One region of the Dehalobacter sp. TeCB1 genome, then DNA from elsewhere that is predicted to be linked to it. Evidence: a T-box and tRNA genes for the amino acid it is inferred to sense, from the RefSeq annotation. Region 1 holds a T-box; the other holds one or more tRNA genes.
What was found. A T-box is a leader RNA that pairs with one kind of tRNA and senses whether it is charged. The one in region 1 lies ahead of ileS (isoleucine--tRNA ligase), so its partner is inferred to be a tRNA-Ile.
Positions count from the first base shown of each region.

Region 1 (7,772 bases):
CCAATCTCCCATTCTCTGTCCCGGAAGTCCAAAAATCAGGTCAAGGTTCAGGTTATCTATCCCCGATTGTCTGATAAGGGTGACGCTCCTGTGAATATCCTCCACGGTATGGATTCTGTCGATGCTTTTCAGCAGACGGTCATCAAAGCTCTGAGCGCCGAGCGATATCCGGTTGATCCCGTACGTCCGGCAGAGCATCAATTTCTCCCGGTCAAGTGTGCCGGGATTACACTCAATTGTTTTTTCTAGGACCTGACCGGTTCTGGAAGTATGGATACGGGGATCCCTTATCGGATCAGATAGTTCTGTCGAGTCTGTCCGGCTCAGGGCCTTAAAATAATACCGGTAAATCAGATTCAGCAGCCGATCAAGCTGACTGGCATTCAGAACTGTGGGCGTTCCGCCCCCAATAAAAAGAGAAGAAACCCCCTGGGAGGCTTCCTTAGCTCGCAACTCAAGCTCCCGCTCCAGTCCGCGCAAATAGACGAAGACCAAATCGGAGGCCGGGTCTGATAATAACATATGGTCAGCCCCATCTACGCTACCGAATATTTTACTGTCTGCGATAATGGGAGCAGTATAAGGTACCGAATAGAATGCGCAGTAGGAACATTTTTTTACACAAAACGGAACATGAACATATAAAGAAGTCATACGAATCACCTAATACAGCGATTTTTAATATTTACGTTCCCAAGCTGCAGACTAAGTCACCGTAATGGATGTCCAGCGCCAAGCGGAGCACAGCGCAGGAGGTGCTGCCTTGGGTCTAACCCGAGCAAAGTAAAATTAATCGTCCATCTTGAGCACTGCCATGAAAGCGTCCTGGGGTATTTCCACACTGCCGACTTGTTTCATGCGTTTCTTGCCTTCTTTTTGCTTTTCCAGCAGTTTGCGTTTCCGGGAAATGTCACCACCGTAGCATTTGGCCAGAACATCTTTGCGCATAGCCCGGATATTCTCCCTGGCAATGACCTTGGCACCGATCACGGCCTGAACAGGTATCTCAAACATCTGCCGCGGAATCAGGCTGCGCAGCTTTTCAACAAGTTTGCGTCCACGAGAATATGCTTTGTCTTTATGGACAATGAAGGAGAGTGCATCAACAATTTCAGCGTTCAGCATGATATCGAGTTTCACAAGATCCGCTTCCTTGTATCCGATCAGTTCATAGTCCAGAGACGCATACCCTTTGGTCCGGGATTTAAGCTGATCAAAATAATCATATACAATTTCGCTTAACGGAAGCTCATAATAGAGACTTACGCGCGAAGCGGTGATGTAATCCATGTTCAGGAACGTACCCCTTTTCTCCTGGTTCAGTTCCATGATGGTGCCTACGTACTCGGAGGGTACCATAATCGTAGCCTTGACCACAGGCTCTTCAATCGATTCGATCTTTCCTTCAGGCGGCAGAAGCGCAGGGTTATCGATAAAGACCTGTTCCTTGGCTGTGGTATTTACTTTATAAACAACGCTCGGTGCGGTCGTAATAATACTGAGGCCAAATTCCCTCTCGAGTCTCTCCTGGATAATTTCCATGTGCAGGAGACCCAGGAAACCACAGCGAAAACCAAAACCCAGCGCTGCGGACGTTTCATTTTCATACATTAAACTCGCATCATTCAACTGAAGTTTCTCCAGCGCATCCTTCAGCCTGTCAAAGTCGGAAGTTTCAACCGGATAAAGGCCGCAAAAAACCATCGATACCGCTTTGCGGTAGCCCGACAGCGGTTCCGCCGCCGCATGGTCGTTATCCGTCACGGTATCCCCGACCCGGGTATCCCCGACATTCTTGATACTGCCCGCGATATAGCCAACCTGGCCTGCCCTCAGCTCATCGACAATCGTCATTCCTGGGGTAAAAACACCAACTTCGGTGATTTCAAACATTTTTCCGGTGGACATCATCCTGATGTTCGTTCCTTTGGAGACTTTACCGTCAAATAATCGAATATAAGGGATCGCACCTTTGTAGGAATCAAACTTTGAGTCAAAAATCAATGACTTTAAAGGTTCTTCATCATCGCCCTTAGGCGGAGGAATCCTCTGGACAATGGCTTCCAGGATCTCTTCGACCCCAATCCCCACTTTGGCCGATGCGAGGATCGCCTCACTCGCGTCAATCCCAATCACATCTTCAATCTCCTGTTTGACTCTGTCAGGTTCTGCGCTTGGCAGATCTATTTTATTAATAACCGGAATGATCTCCAGGTCATTTTCCAAAGCAAGATAGACGTTGGCAAGAGTCTGCGCCTCAATACCCTGGGCCGCATCGACCACCAACAAAGCCCCTTCGCAGGCAGCCAGACTCCGGGAAACTTCGTAAGAAAAGTCAACATGTCCGGGAGTATCGATCAGATTCAGCTCATAGACCTCTCCGTTTTTTGCCTTGTAGCGCAAACGAACTGCCTGCAATTTGATGGTAATACCACGCTCCCGTTCCAAATCCATGGAGTCGAGAACCTGCTCCTTGAGTTCCCGGGTGGACATGGTTCCGGTATACTCAATCAGCCGATCGGCAAGAGTAGATTTGCCGTGATCGATATGGGCAATGATCGAAAAATTTCTGATTTTAGATGAAGCGTTTGCCATGGATATTCTTCTCTCCCCGAATATAATGCCAGCATATCATTATACCAAACTACCGCCTTGAAAAGCAAGGCGGCTCCGGAATGCCGGGGGGACAGGGGGAGTCCTTTTGCCCCCCAGCCCTCCTTATTTGCGTCGTTTGATCAGCATCTCGATGGCCATTTGGTACTCTTCCATCTTCAGCAGACGGGCAACTATAAAAAACACGAGCATGCCTACGAGTGCTCCGCTGATTAAAACAATCGTCGATCCCATTTTGCCAATTCCGACCCAAAGGGTCAGCAGATTCGCCCAAATCATGACGACAGCTGCCATGGCCAAAGCGGCTGCCAGTGTTTTACTAAACACGGCTGCGATTCTGCGCCCGTCAATTTTGCCGAGTTTGCGGCGCAGTACGATAAACAGCAGGAGCATCTGCATAATGGCTCCGAGGGTTACAGCCAGGGCCAAGCCGCCGCAAGCCAAAGGCCCGACTAAAATGTACATCCAGATTATGCTGGCAGCCATGGCGATAAGACCAAGAATAACCGGAATCCAGGTGTTCTGCATCGCATAAAAAGCACGCGGCAGAATCTGAATAATAGCCTGAGCAGTGATCCCCAGCGAAAAATACAGCAGCGGCACAGCCATGATATCCGTATCCCCTGCACTGAATTCACCATGCTGGAACAGAACCCGAATCAAAGGGAAGCGCAGGACGACCATCCCAATGGATATCGGAACCGTAATAAAGATAATCAGACGAATTGCACTCGAGATCGTCTCCAGAAAGTCTTTGGCCTTTTTCAGAGCAGCCTGCTCTGTTAAGGTCGGAAAAACAGCGACACCGATGGCCAGCGCGAAGATGCCGACCGGGACCTGGAAAAGACGGTAAGAGTACCAGATCGCAGTCAAGCTTCCCGGATCAAGCGCAGAACCGAGGTTGGAATTCACAATGACCTGGAATTGATTCAAGGTGTACATGATAATCATCGGGACAGCCAAGACCATGATCTTCCGGACCCCGGGATGTTTCAAATCGATCATTGGATAGTAGCGGAAGCCAACCCTGCGCAGGGAAGGGACCTGGACAAGAAAATTTACCGTAGCGCCGATCACGACCCCAAACGCAAAACCGGAGATACTCCGGGCCTCACCGGAATTAGCAAAAAGCGCCCCAAATAGGATGACGCTGGCATTGTAAAGGACCGTCCCCAGCGCGGACGGCCAAAATATTTTGTACGAGTTCAGGATACCCATCGTAATCCCGCTCAAAGCCAGAATGACCGGCTGCAGCAGTAAGATGCGGGTAAGATAGATGGTAAGTTCCTTATTCGCCGGACTGAATCCGGGTACCTGCATCTCAATAAACTTCGGAGTCAGCAGCATGCCTGCGATAACCAGGATACAGAGCAGAAGAAATGTCGCATTGGTTACCGAGCTGACGACTTTCCATCCTTCTTTTTCCTTTTCTTTGGCAATATATTCGGATAGGACAGGGATAAAGGCAGCACTCAACACCCCTCCGACCAACAGCCAGTAGAGCAGGTCCGGAAGAATAAAAGCCGTATTATACGCATCTGTAGCCGCCGTTTTCCCAAACAGGCCTGCCATCAGGGATTCCCTGACAAAACCGAGAAGCCTGGAAACAAGGTTGGCAGCCATCATGAAGCCTGCCGCTTTCATCATTTTTTGATTGTTTGTCATAATGATGCTGAAGGACCTTTCTATATACAAAGAAATGCACTCACTGCAAATTATATCATTTACCGAGATATTCCTTCAATACTTCGGCTATCGGTCCGGCTGCAGCCTGTGCTTCCTCCAACGTGTTTAGCTGACTGCCAATTTCCAGCAGGATTGCTCCGTCCGTGAGATACTGGTTATAGCGTGCTTCTGAGGCATAGCGGATTTTCGGGAAAAACAGTCCCGGGTATTTTTTTTCCGCAATCTTAATAATTTCACGCGCAATTGCATCATTCTTTTCCCAGTTTTGATTTTTCTGACCGATCACAATCATGACTCTGGCACACTCCTGTCCGTTAATCTTTGCAGTATCTTTGCCCACCTGGGAAGGAAGTCCGTCCCGGTGAAGATCGATCAGCAAACGGGTTGTTGGGTTTTTCTCGAGCATTTTTTTTGCTGCGAGATAGGAATGATTGTAGGCCTGGATATAGACAGCATCATTAACCTCCTCGGAATGTGCCGTATTGATTCCTGCCTGGTTCAATTTTTCAGTCAATAGCTGTCCAATCTCCACAATATCTCCGTTTTCACCTCCAGCTGACCGGTCTGCACCGCCATCCCCCGAATAGGACTCTGCACTGTGGGTGTGATAGATGCTTACCAGGACATCCTGCGCACTTTTAATCGGTTCAGGATCATGATAAAACGGATTATCGAGGGGTTCGAGCAGTGGTCCCTCCATTTCAGGATCATTGGGATAATAGGCCCAGCCCAGCCAGGTCGGCCCTTCGGAAGGAGGTGCATAGAAACTTAAAAAATACGTCCGAGCGTCGGATATGTTGACTCCGGTCAGCAAATACATTCCGATCCCTGCAGCAGCATTCCGTGTATCACTGATATAGGTTCGTTGTGGATAAGACATCCCCGGGGCGCCTTCCAGAAGTATAAGCTCAAACGGAAAACTTTTTTCAGACAATATTTTTATGGTATACTGAAAACTATCGTTGGAAATGCAAAAGTAAACAGAAAATGCAAGCAGCGCCAAGAGTAGTATGACCCCAACAGCTTTCAGACGGGTATTCCAAAAAAACAGGATAATCTCCTCCTTTCCATAATTAGGAATATGAAGGACAAACCTGTCTTAGAACATTGAAATATCCTTAATATTTTACACCTGCATTAACGCTGAATTTATACAGTGCAGAATTTTTAAGATGTACTTGGCATTTTTGCATGGGATGTCATATAATAGATATAATTTGAAGACAATTCAAGTATCAAACAGCAAGGAATGGGACAGTAGCTTAAAAGGAAGTCCACAGAAAGCAATCAAATGCTGAGAGATTGCGTCCGACTTTCAAGTGAAAATCACCCGGGAGCTGAACTTCAGAAATATGTACCTTGTCACTGTCAAGTGATCAATTAACAGGGTTCCAGTAAGAAGTTTCGCCTGCCCTGCGTTAACGGGTAAGAGTGATGTGTTTGACGTAATTTCATGTACCTCAGACATATAATCAGGGTGGTACCGCGGTTTAGTCGTCCCTAAGTTATTCATACTTAGGGATTTTTACTTTTTTCATATGATAACTTGAGGGTTGACGAGGAACTAATTAGTCATTAATGAATTGATAAAGGAGAATCTCTATGAAAAAATTTAAATCTTTAGCTGAAAACCCCGTTGCTGGACGGGAAAAACAAATATCAGATTACTGGGATTCGATTGATATTCTGCAGAAGACAATCGAAAACCGCGAAGGCGCGGAACCGTTCGTGTTTTATGAGGGTCCGCCTACAGCCAACGGCAAGCCGGGTATTCACCATGTCATGGCGAGAACACTGAAGGATTCCGTCTGCCGGTATCAGAACATGAAAGGTTTTCAGGTCAAACGGAAGGCGGGATGGGATACGCACGGACTGCCGGTGGAAATCGAAGTTGAAAAACAGTTGAATCTTTCCGACAAACAAGGTATAGAAGCGTATGGGATCGCCCAGTTCAATGAAAAATGCCGCGACTCTGTGTTTACGTATGAAAAACAGTGGCGCGAAATGACGATCCGGATGGGTTATTCGATTGATCTGGATCATCCGTATATTACCCTGGATAACAATTATATTGAAAGTGTCTGGTGGATTCTGGACAAATTTTTCAGAGAAGGATATATGTACGAAGGTCACAAGATTCTTCCGTACTGCTCCAGATGTGGAACCGGACTTGCTTCCCACGAAGTCGCGCTGGGCTATAAAGAAATTAAAACGAATACAGTCATTGTCAAATTCAAACGCCAAGAATATGACGAGTATTTTCTGGCCTGGACGACCACACCATGGACCTTGCCCTCCAATGCTGCACTGACGGTAAGCCCGACCGAAACCTACGTCAAAGTCCGCAGCAATGATGAGATTTATTATCTATCGAAGACGCTTGCACCGAAAGTACTCGGCGACGATTATGAAGTCCTGCAGGAATTAAAAGGCACTGAGCTTGAATATATGGAGTATGAGCAGCTGATGCCGTTCTTAACCGCCGACAAAAAGGCTTTTTTTGTGACGACTGCCGATTATGTCACGACAGAGGACGGTACCGGGATCGTCCATACCGCACCCGCTTTTGGTGAAGACGATTATAACACCGGAAAGCGCTACAACCTGCCGGTTTTTCAACCGGTGGACGAATCGGGCAAATTTATCGCAACGCCTTGGAAGGATAGCTTTGTGATGGATGCCGACCTGGATATCATCAAGTGGCTGCATGCCGAGGGCAAACTGTTTAAAAAGGAAAAATTGGAGCATAATTACCCGCACTGCTGGCGCTGTCAGACCCCTCTGCTGTACTACGCCAAACCAAGCTGGTACATTGCGATGACCAAACTAAAAGATCAGCTTGTCGCCAATAACAAAACAGTTGAATGGTATCCCGACTTTGTCGGTGAAAAACGTTTTGGCAACTGGCTTGAAAATGTCAATGACTGGGCATTGTCCCGTAACCGCTACTGGGGGACTCCGCTGAATATCTGGCGCTGCGGATGCGGCCATACTGCTTCGGTCGGCTCCCGCAAAGAACTTGTGGAAAAAGCAATCGAAAAGATTGATGAAACCATCGAACTGCACCGACCTTACGTCGATGATGTTCATATCCGCTGTGAAAAGTGCGGCAAACCGATGACCCGGGTCAGTGAAGTCATTGACTGCTGGTTTGACAGCGGCGCGATGCCCTATGCTCAGCATCATTATCCGTTTGAAAACAAAGAGAACTTCCATGAACTGTTCCCGGCTGATTTTATCTGTGAAGGGATCGATCAGACCCGCGGCTGGTTCTACTCCCTGCTCGCGATCTCGACCTTTGTGATGGGCCGTTCCCCGTATAAGCGGGTTCTGGTCAACGATCTGGTTTTAGACAAGCAGGGACAGAAAATGTCCAAATCCAAAGGCAACACGGTAGACCCGTTTGAACTGTTTGACCAGTACGGTGCCGACACGCTCAGATGGTATTTGCTTTATGTGTCTCCGGCCTGGAC
Region 1 is NZ_MCHF01000036.1:10,764-18,535, forward strand. It holds gene hemW (radical SAM family heme chaperone HemW) at 1-654, opposite strand, end outside; gene lepA (translation elongation factor 4) at 790-2,595, opposite strand; gene murJ (murein biosynthesis integral membrane protein MurJ) at 2,719-4,278, opposite strand; gene spoIIP (stage II sporulation protein P) at 4,334-5,179, opposite strand; T-box leader at 5,536-5,804, shown strand; gene ileS (isoleucine--tRNA ligase) at 5,902-7,772, shown strand, end outside.

Region 2 (7,772 bases), on a different contig from region 1:
ATACTGGCATGAAGTCACCTATTTTGTGAGTCCCATCTTTCGTTAAAGATTTAAGAGCATCTTGACATTTATTTCTTAAATCAGAATTCAATTCAGAAACATTATCGTCATATATTTCTCTCATATATACAGGCTTAGCCTTATTTGTGTCTATTTTTAAAGTTTCTACTGCTAAATTTTCAAATGCAGATTCTTCTTGAGAATTAACGCTGTCTGAATAAGCTCTATTAACATTTACAAATAATAGTACAGCCAAAGACAATACTCCAAGACCAACCGCAACCGACGTAAATATTTTCCTTTTTTGTATCATAGAAATACTTTGTATGATATCCATATATTGAAAAACGCGATACCATACTCCCCTTTCTGTTTTTTAAAACTAAACTAACTAATTTCATATTTACTGATGCGAGTCTTTTTATATTATATAATTTTATTCACTTTTCATAAATGCTTATACTCCTTTTCCTTTATTTTTATGACGTTATTTTTATGATATCGTAAATACTATATAATATTTGCTATATAACTGTCAAATTAATACTAATATGTATTTAAACGGAAACACCGTTGCAAGTTCCAGTGGACGGGGCTGTGTATAATGACCCCAATGAGTCAAACACAAATTTTAAAAAACTAAGTTATAATGGAGACATGAGTTAAAAAAAAGATATCACCTGTCAACACCGATGTAAATTTATGTCTATTGGTAAATAATATCAATCGGTATTGGTGGGCGTTGATGATCGGATCTTTCTTTTGGTACGATATCCGATGTATGGCAATCTTTCTTCCTTTGTGATAAGCGGCGGGCATATTGTCCAAGGCGATGGTTGCCACATCTTTTTCGGCGTATTCCGAAGGTCCACAGAAAGGAACAAGGAAAAATACTAAATTGCAGCTGAAAATTTCTATATCCTTATAGCCTTTTTGACAAATAAAAAAACTTGGTCCCAGACCAAGTTATAAGACAGGGCAACCAGCCCAAAATTCGTTTAATTGAAAGATGTTACCCGGAAATATAGCGGAAGTCAACCTGTAAGCCGAGTTCTGTACCTCTTGCGAGGTGATGATCATCTATCTAGGACTGCCGTTACCGACAGTCTCAAGCGACCTTACCCGGGAACAGAGCGGGCAGCTCCATCGTTCCTCTATTTGGTCTTGCTCCAGGTGGGGTTTGCAGGGCCAGCCAGTTACCTGACTGCCGGTGAGCTCTTACCTCACCTTTCCACCCTTACCGCTTGGCAGCGGCGGTATATCTCTGTTGCACTTTCCTCAAAGGGATTCTCCCCCCGCCGGGCGTTACCCGGCACCCTGCCCTGTGGAGCTCGGACTTTCCTCAGAGACGACCTTTCGGCACTTGTCCCCGCGACCATCCGGTTGACTTCGCTATCCAATCTTACTAGATTATTTGTGTTTGGTCAAATAATTCTTAAGCGTATCTAAAGTAAATCGCCGTAATCAATTTGTTGCCTATTTCATATAGCGTATATCAGGAATTCAATGATTTGTTTCGACATTAGTTGCTTCGACAAATTACGGCGTAATCACAGTATATCATTCCAAAAACAAAATTCAAGCTACAATTTATAACACTATAATCAAATTTTCCCTATAATTTTGTAATTATTTTAATTCTTAGTTATGCACAAGTTGTGAACAAATTGTGCATAACTTTTGAGTTCTTATGATCATCCGCCCAAAAATAACCAGGACGCTATTGGAACCAACTATAGATTTATCTTTCAGACAATTCAGTCATGTTGATAACTTTATCAACGCTTCAACCACGGTATTTTGCTCGCCGCGCTGATAACCACTTCTACGTCATCCATTGTTCGATCGGCTCTAATATAATCGTAAAGTGCATGGATCATTGGGATTTCGCTAAGAAAATGCCCGAGCTCACCGACGGCCATACCTGATTCGAGACAATCCAGCACGTTATGGTAGCCGATCTCTCCTGTGATATATAAATCAGCACCCTTAAAGGCAGCCTTCGCCACAAAACTGCTTCCGCTGCCATTTAAAATGGCAATTTTTTTGATCTTTCTGTCAGGATCTCCTGCCAATCGCACTGAAGAACAGTCATGGCCATACTTCTCCGTAAGCTGCTTCAGAAATCCTTCCCACAAATCGGCTAGTCTGACAGGTTTCAGTAATGTTCCGATCACCCCGTATCCTCTGGGTTTCCCGGTATTTCGGAGTGGTATCAGGTCGTAAGCGGGTTCTTCATACGGATGTGCCTTATGCAAAGCCTTAATCGCCCTGCCAAGGCTGCGCTCTTCGACAATGCTCTCGAGCCGGATCTCGGGTACTCTGGTCAGCTCTCCAACTTTTCCTATAGTTGGCTCGGCTCCGTCCAGCGCCCGGAACATGCCTTCACCGTTTGTCTGGAAGAAACATTCGCTGTAGGCATCACTGTGCTCGCCATCGGTAATTCCACTGCCGACGCCTTCGGCGGTCAGAGCCTTCCGGATGGTCTCGACGTGTTCTTCCGGAACAAAAGTGACGATCTTAATCAGTTTCTCAGCAGAGGTGGTTTCCAGGAACTCTTTTTTCTGCAGTCCGAGCATTTCCGCAAACGTCAGGCTCGATGACAAATACGACTGATCCAGATTCGTGTGGGCAGCATAATATGAGATCCCATTGCGGAAAAGCGATAGGGGGGCCAAGGCCGCCTGGTTGTCCATACGGAGATTCTTCAGCGGTTTAAACAGCAGCGGGTGGTGGGAAACAATCAGTTCAGCTTTTTCCGAAACAGCTTCTTCGACGGCTTCCATGGTTCCGTCCAGCGTCAGTAAAATCTTATTGACGCGCTGGGCGCTGCTGCCGACCAGGAGTCCGGGATTGTCCCAGTCTTCTGCCCAGGAACGCGGCGCTATCTTTTCGATGAGTTGTTCAACCTGGCCTACTGATACAGCCATCTTTTTATTACCTCCATCATGGCGATTTCCTGCCTCATCTGTTCTGCTCTCTGGGAAACTGCAGCCCTGTTTGTGCGCATCATTTCCAGAACGACTCTTCTGAGATTGCTCGTGGTGTCGGCAATGATGTCGTTTAACCGGGGTTCTTTGCGTTCGATGATCAGCGGTCCGAGCTGCCAGATGAAATTACGCAGCGTCTGTTCCAGATCCTTTGCTGCTTCCAACGCAGGCACTCCGGTACAGTCCGCGGCAATATCCTGAATGACCTGCTTCATCCGCTGTTCGACTTCCTCTCTATCCAGACCTTCTGAGCGGGACAGGCAAATGACGGTATACAGCCTGCCGTCTTCTTCTGTCAGACATTCTTCGCTCAGCCTCCAACCCTCAGAAAGCAGTTCGAATCTGACCCTGTTTTCTGCGCCCTGCGGCTGAAGGATCAATGTCTGAACACTCTGCAGTACGTCCGGCTTCGTGGCGAGTATTTCGAGGATCGTCACGCCGCCCATACCGGCAATGACCAATGTATCGACTTCTCCCGACTCCAGCGGAATCAGTCCGTCTCCGTGCCGGATCTGGATGTTGTCCTGTAATCCATAGGCTTTAACATTTTCGACAGCAGATTCATAAGGCCCTCTGTGGACATCTACCCCGACAGCCTGGCAAATCACTCCGGCCTGTACCAGATAGACAGGCAGATAGGCGTGGTCCGTACCGATATCCCCGATTCTGGCGCCGGCGGGCACCAGTGACGCAATTGTCTCCAGGCGGGAGCCAAGCTTTATGGCCGTTTTATTTTCCAGTTTATTATCTTGCTGTTCTGAAACCATTGTATTCCTCAATGTTATCATCCCTATAACAATAAACTCCGGCTTGCACCAGAGTTTTGTTTTTGATTTCAAATTCATTATTTTTGGTGGTGGGCCCACCTGGGATCGAACCAGGGACCAACCGGTTATGAGCCGGCCGCTCTACCGCTGAGCTATAGGCCCAAAAAATATGGCTCCCCGAGCTGGATTCGAACCAGCAACCTATCGGTTAACAGCCGATTGCTCTACCGTTGAGCTATCGAGGAAAGCCTGCGACGTTTATTATACGGAATTATTGCGCGATGGTCAAGCATGTTTTATCAATTTTATCTTGCGTTATCTGGATTCATCTCAACTTTTCTTAATCCTTTTTAGTCTTATTTATTGTCTTTAGCATAACAAGAATTTTTTAAGAAAATCCTGATTTTTAGTCTAAATAATCCTTCAATTTTTTGCTGCGGCTTGGATGGCGGAGCTTGCGCAGCGCCTTGGCCTCGATCTGCCTGATTCTTTCTCTGGTTACGCCGAATTCCTGGCCGACTTCCTCCAAAGTCCTGGTGCGTCCGTCATCGAGTCCGAAACGCAGTCTGAGGACTTTCTCTTCTCTTGGGGTGAGCGTCTCAAGGACCTCTTCAAGCTGTTCCTTGAGCAGGATGAATGACGCGGCTTCAGAGGGAGCCGGAGCATCCTCGTCGGGAATAAAATCTCCGAGGTGGGAATCTTCCTCTTCCCCGATCGGTGTTTCCAAAGAAACAGGTTCCTGAGCGATCTTTAAGATCTCCCGCACACGTTCTTCCGGTATCTCCATGACCTTGGCTGTTTCATCCGGGGTTGGATCGCGGCCCAGTTCCTGCAGGAGCTGTCTGTTGACCCGGATCAGTTTATTAATCGTTTCGACCATATGAACCGGTATGCGGATCGTTCTGGCCTGGTCGGCGATCGCGCGCGTGATGGCCTGTCTGATCCACCAGGTTGCATACGTACTGAATTTAAAGCCTTTGCGGTAATCAAATTTTTCCACAGCTTTAATCAGACCAAGATTGCCCTCTTGGATCAGGTCCAGGAAAAGCATGCCGCGGCCCACATAGCGCTTGGCAATACTGACCACCAGACGCAGGTTTGCTTCCGCCAGACGGCGCTTGGCCATTTCATCCCCGGCCTCCATCTTGAGAGCCAGTTCAATCTCATCTTCCGCTGTCAGCAAAGGAACCCGGCCGATCTCCTTCAGGTACATCCTGACGGGATCGTCGATCCCCACACCTTCAGGAATGGAAAGGTCAATGTCTGTTTCATTAGCGATCTCGTCGGCAAGATCTTTTGTTTCTTTGTCGATAACCACTTCGACGCTGTCGTCAACAACATCAATACCGAGCCCGCTCAGCTGGTCATAGATCTCCTCAATCTGGTCCTCAGAAAGGTCGACCTTCTGCAAAGCATTGGCAATCTCATCATAGGTAAGATTACCCTTGGTTTTGCCCAGCTCAATTAAAGTCGAGACATTTTCCTTTTTCATTTCATCTACGGTCACGGAATTCTCCCCTTCCAGCGGATAATTCGCAACAAATTGTTTCTTATTATTTCTCGCCACGTTTCAACCGCTCTCCTATCTCCTGGAGCAGGACAAGCGCCCCAGTCATATCTCCAGTTTTTTCCAGCAAAATCATTTTGGCCTGCAAATCTTCGATCGTCTCTTTCTTCTTTGTCTCCTTAATCAAAGCAATGCAGTCCTTAAGGAGCATATCGGCTTTATCGAAATCGATGGACAATTCATATATTTCGGCAAGACGCCTTTGAACCTTCTCATACCAGCTGTCATCATTGATAAGATTCAAACTGTTTTCCGGGAAATTCTCGAAGATATATCTATGTTCCTGCAGCCTCCAAAATTCCTTATCCAGGTTGTCGGCTACTTGATTTTTATAATTGGGATTCTCCAGGATGATTCTGAGAATGGTCTGTTCGGCCCGGAAAACTCCTAAATGGACATAAGATTCGTTAGAACTGTCAATGTCCGTCCCTTCTATAGTATTTCTTTTTTTTACAGAAATATCCTGTTGTTGCGAAAAAATTTCGGAATTACCCCTGTTTCCTCTGGTTTTCTTCGTCAAGCTGTCGATCTCGTGCTGAACTGCTTCGAGCGTGAGACCGAGCTCCAGACTTAGATATCTTTCATATCCTTCTTTCTCAACTACGCTTGAAACTTTAAGGATATCGGGAGCAAGCTTTCTGATCAGCTCTGCTTTATCCGGTATGGTCCGCAGGGGGGTGTCCCGGATCAGCATTTTATATTTAAACTCGATGAAAGTAATGGTATTTTCGAGTTTCTTGCGGAATTCAGCGACGGTGTGCTTTTTCAGGAATTCATCAGGATCCTTGGCATCCTCGAGCAGCAGCACCTGAATGTTCAGGCCTTCATCAAGAAGGATCTCACCGGCGCGCAGGGCTGCCTGAATCCCTGCCTTATCCGAGTCATAGCCGATTACGATCTTGCCTGAATATTTTTTAAGCAGCCTGGACTGATCCTTAGTCAGGGCGGTTCCGAGTGAGGCGACAGCATTTGTGAAGCCTGCTCTCTGCGCTGCGATTGTATCCATATACCCTTCAAGGAGTAAAGAATACCCTGCCTCCCTGATTCCCCGGGAAGCCAGATGAATGCCGTAAAGATTGCGTCCTTTATGAAAAAATTTTGTTTCCGGTGAATTCAGATATTTAGGTGTAGAATCATCGAGCACCCTTCCGCCAAAAGCAATCGGAGCCCCTTTGACATCGAGGATAGTATAAATCACCCTGTTGCGGAACCTGTCGTAATAACTGATTTCCTGCTCACTGGTTTCCCTACGGACAGCGAGCCCGAATTCAGCCAGTTCTTCCGGTGCGACTCCTTTGTCTGCAAGCTCCCTGATCAAGCCATCCCACCTGTCCGGCGCAAACCCAAGACGGAAATCCCGGATGACTTCGGGGCCAATCCCTCTGTGTTCAAAGTAAGCCAGTCCATCCTGTCCTTCGGGACGATGCAGAAGCACGTCGTGGTAGTAGCAGGCAGCCCACTCATGAATCTCCCGCCAGCGGCTGCGCTGGGCTTCGTTCTTCCTTTCCTCCGAAGAAAGCTCTCTTTCCGGCAGCGCCATCCCATACTTCCCGGCTACCTTCTTCAAAGCTTCGATGAAGGCTAAGCCTTCTTTCTTCATCAGGAAAGAAAAAACATTTCCGCCGGTGTGGCAGCCAAAACAGTAGAACATCTGACGATCGGGATTTACATTGAAACTCGGTGTCTTTTCAGAATGAAACGGACAAAGCCCTTGATAGTTTTTGCCCGTACGTTTCAGCACCACATGTTCAGAGATAATTTCAACAATGTCAGCTTGGCGGCGTACTTCTTCGATAAAATCCTCAGATATTTTATAATCCATACCAGCACGCCCTTCATGGATTTACGTTTTTCTGACAAGTCTTTATCTTTTTCGATAAACTTTTTATTTTTCCTTCTTATTTTGAGACAATTTTTTGCACTTTTTGTTTAGTACTTTATCTCCCTGCTACTCTTTAGGAATAAAAAGATGTTTGAAGATGCTGATGGCATAGTTGTCTGTCAGACCCGCAACATAGTCAGTGATGGCTTGTTTCAGATCTCCCCCTGTCCATCTCAGATAATCTTCAGGCAGAATTTCCGGGTGATGCAGGTAGTAATCGAAAAGAATTCCCAAAATCAATCGGCTTTTGCTTCGTTCCTCCTGCAGTGAGCTGCTGTAGTATACTCTCTCAAACATGAAGTCGCGGAATTCTTTCATGATTGCGGAGATTTCTGCGGACTGACAAATCGTGTCCTTGCCTTCGGAAGCCTGAATCATATCGAGGACCATGGTCGTGATCATTTCGCTGGTGCTGGAGCCGATCTCTTTTCTGATCGTGGCCGGAAGGTCGTTCACGGACAGAATCTCAGCGCGCAAAGCATCGTCAAAATCGTGGCAGAGATAGGCAATCCTGTCTCCAATCCTTACAATCTGCCCCTCCAATGTATTGGGCATCCCAGGACCGG
Region 2 is NZ_MCHF01000034.1:18,054-25,825, forward strand. It holds gene A7D23_RS09385 (hypothetical protein) at 1-256, opposite strand, end outside; RNA gene rnpB (RNase P RNA component class A) at 1,027-1,391, opposite strand; gene A7D23_RS09395 (Nif3-like dinuclear metal center hexameric protein) at 1,779-2,930, opposite strand; gene A7D23_RS09400 (class I SAM-dependent methyltransferase) at 2,915-3,778, opposite strand; tRNA gene A7D23_RS09405 (tRNA-Ile) at 3,845-3,919, opposite strand; tRNA gene A7D23_RS09410 (tRNA-Asn) at 3,928-4,002, opposite strand; gene rpoD (RNA polymerase sigma factor RpoD) at 4,164-5,249, opposite strand; gene dnaG (DNA primase) at 5,311-7,146, opposite strand; gene A7D23_RS09425 (deoxyguanosinetriphosphate triphosphohydrolase) at 7,273-7,772, opposite strand, start outside.
Region 2: it encodes a tRNA-Ile, which carries the amino acid that the T-box ahead of ileS (isoleucine--tRNA ligase) is inferred to sense. The anticodon was not compared.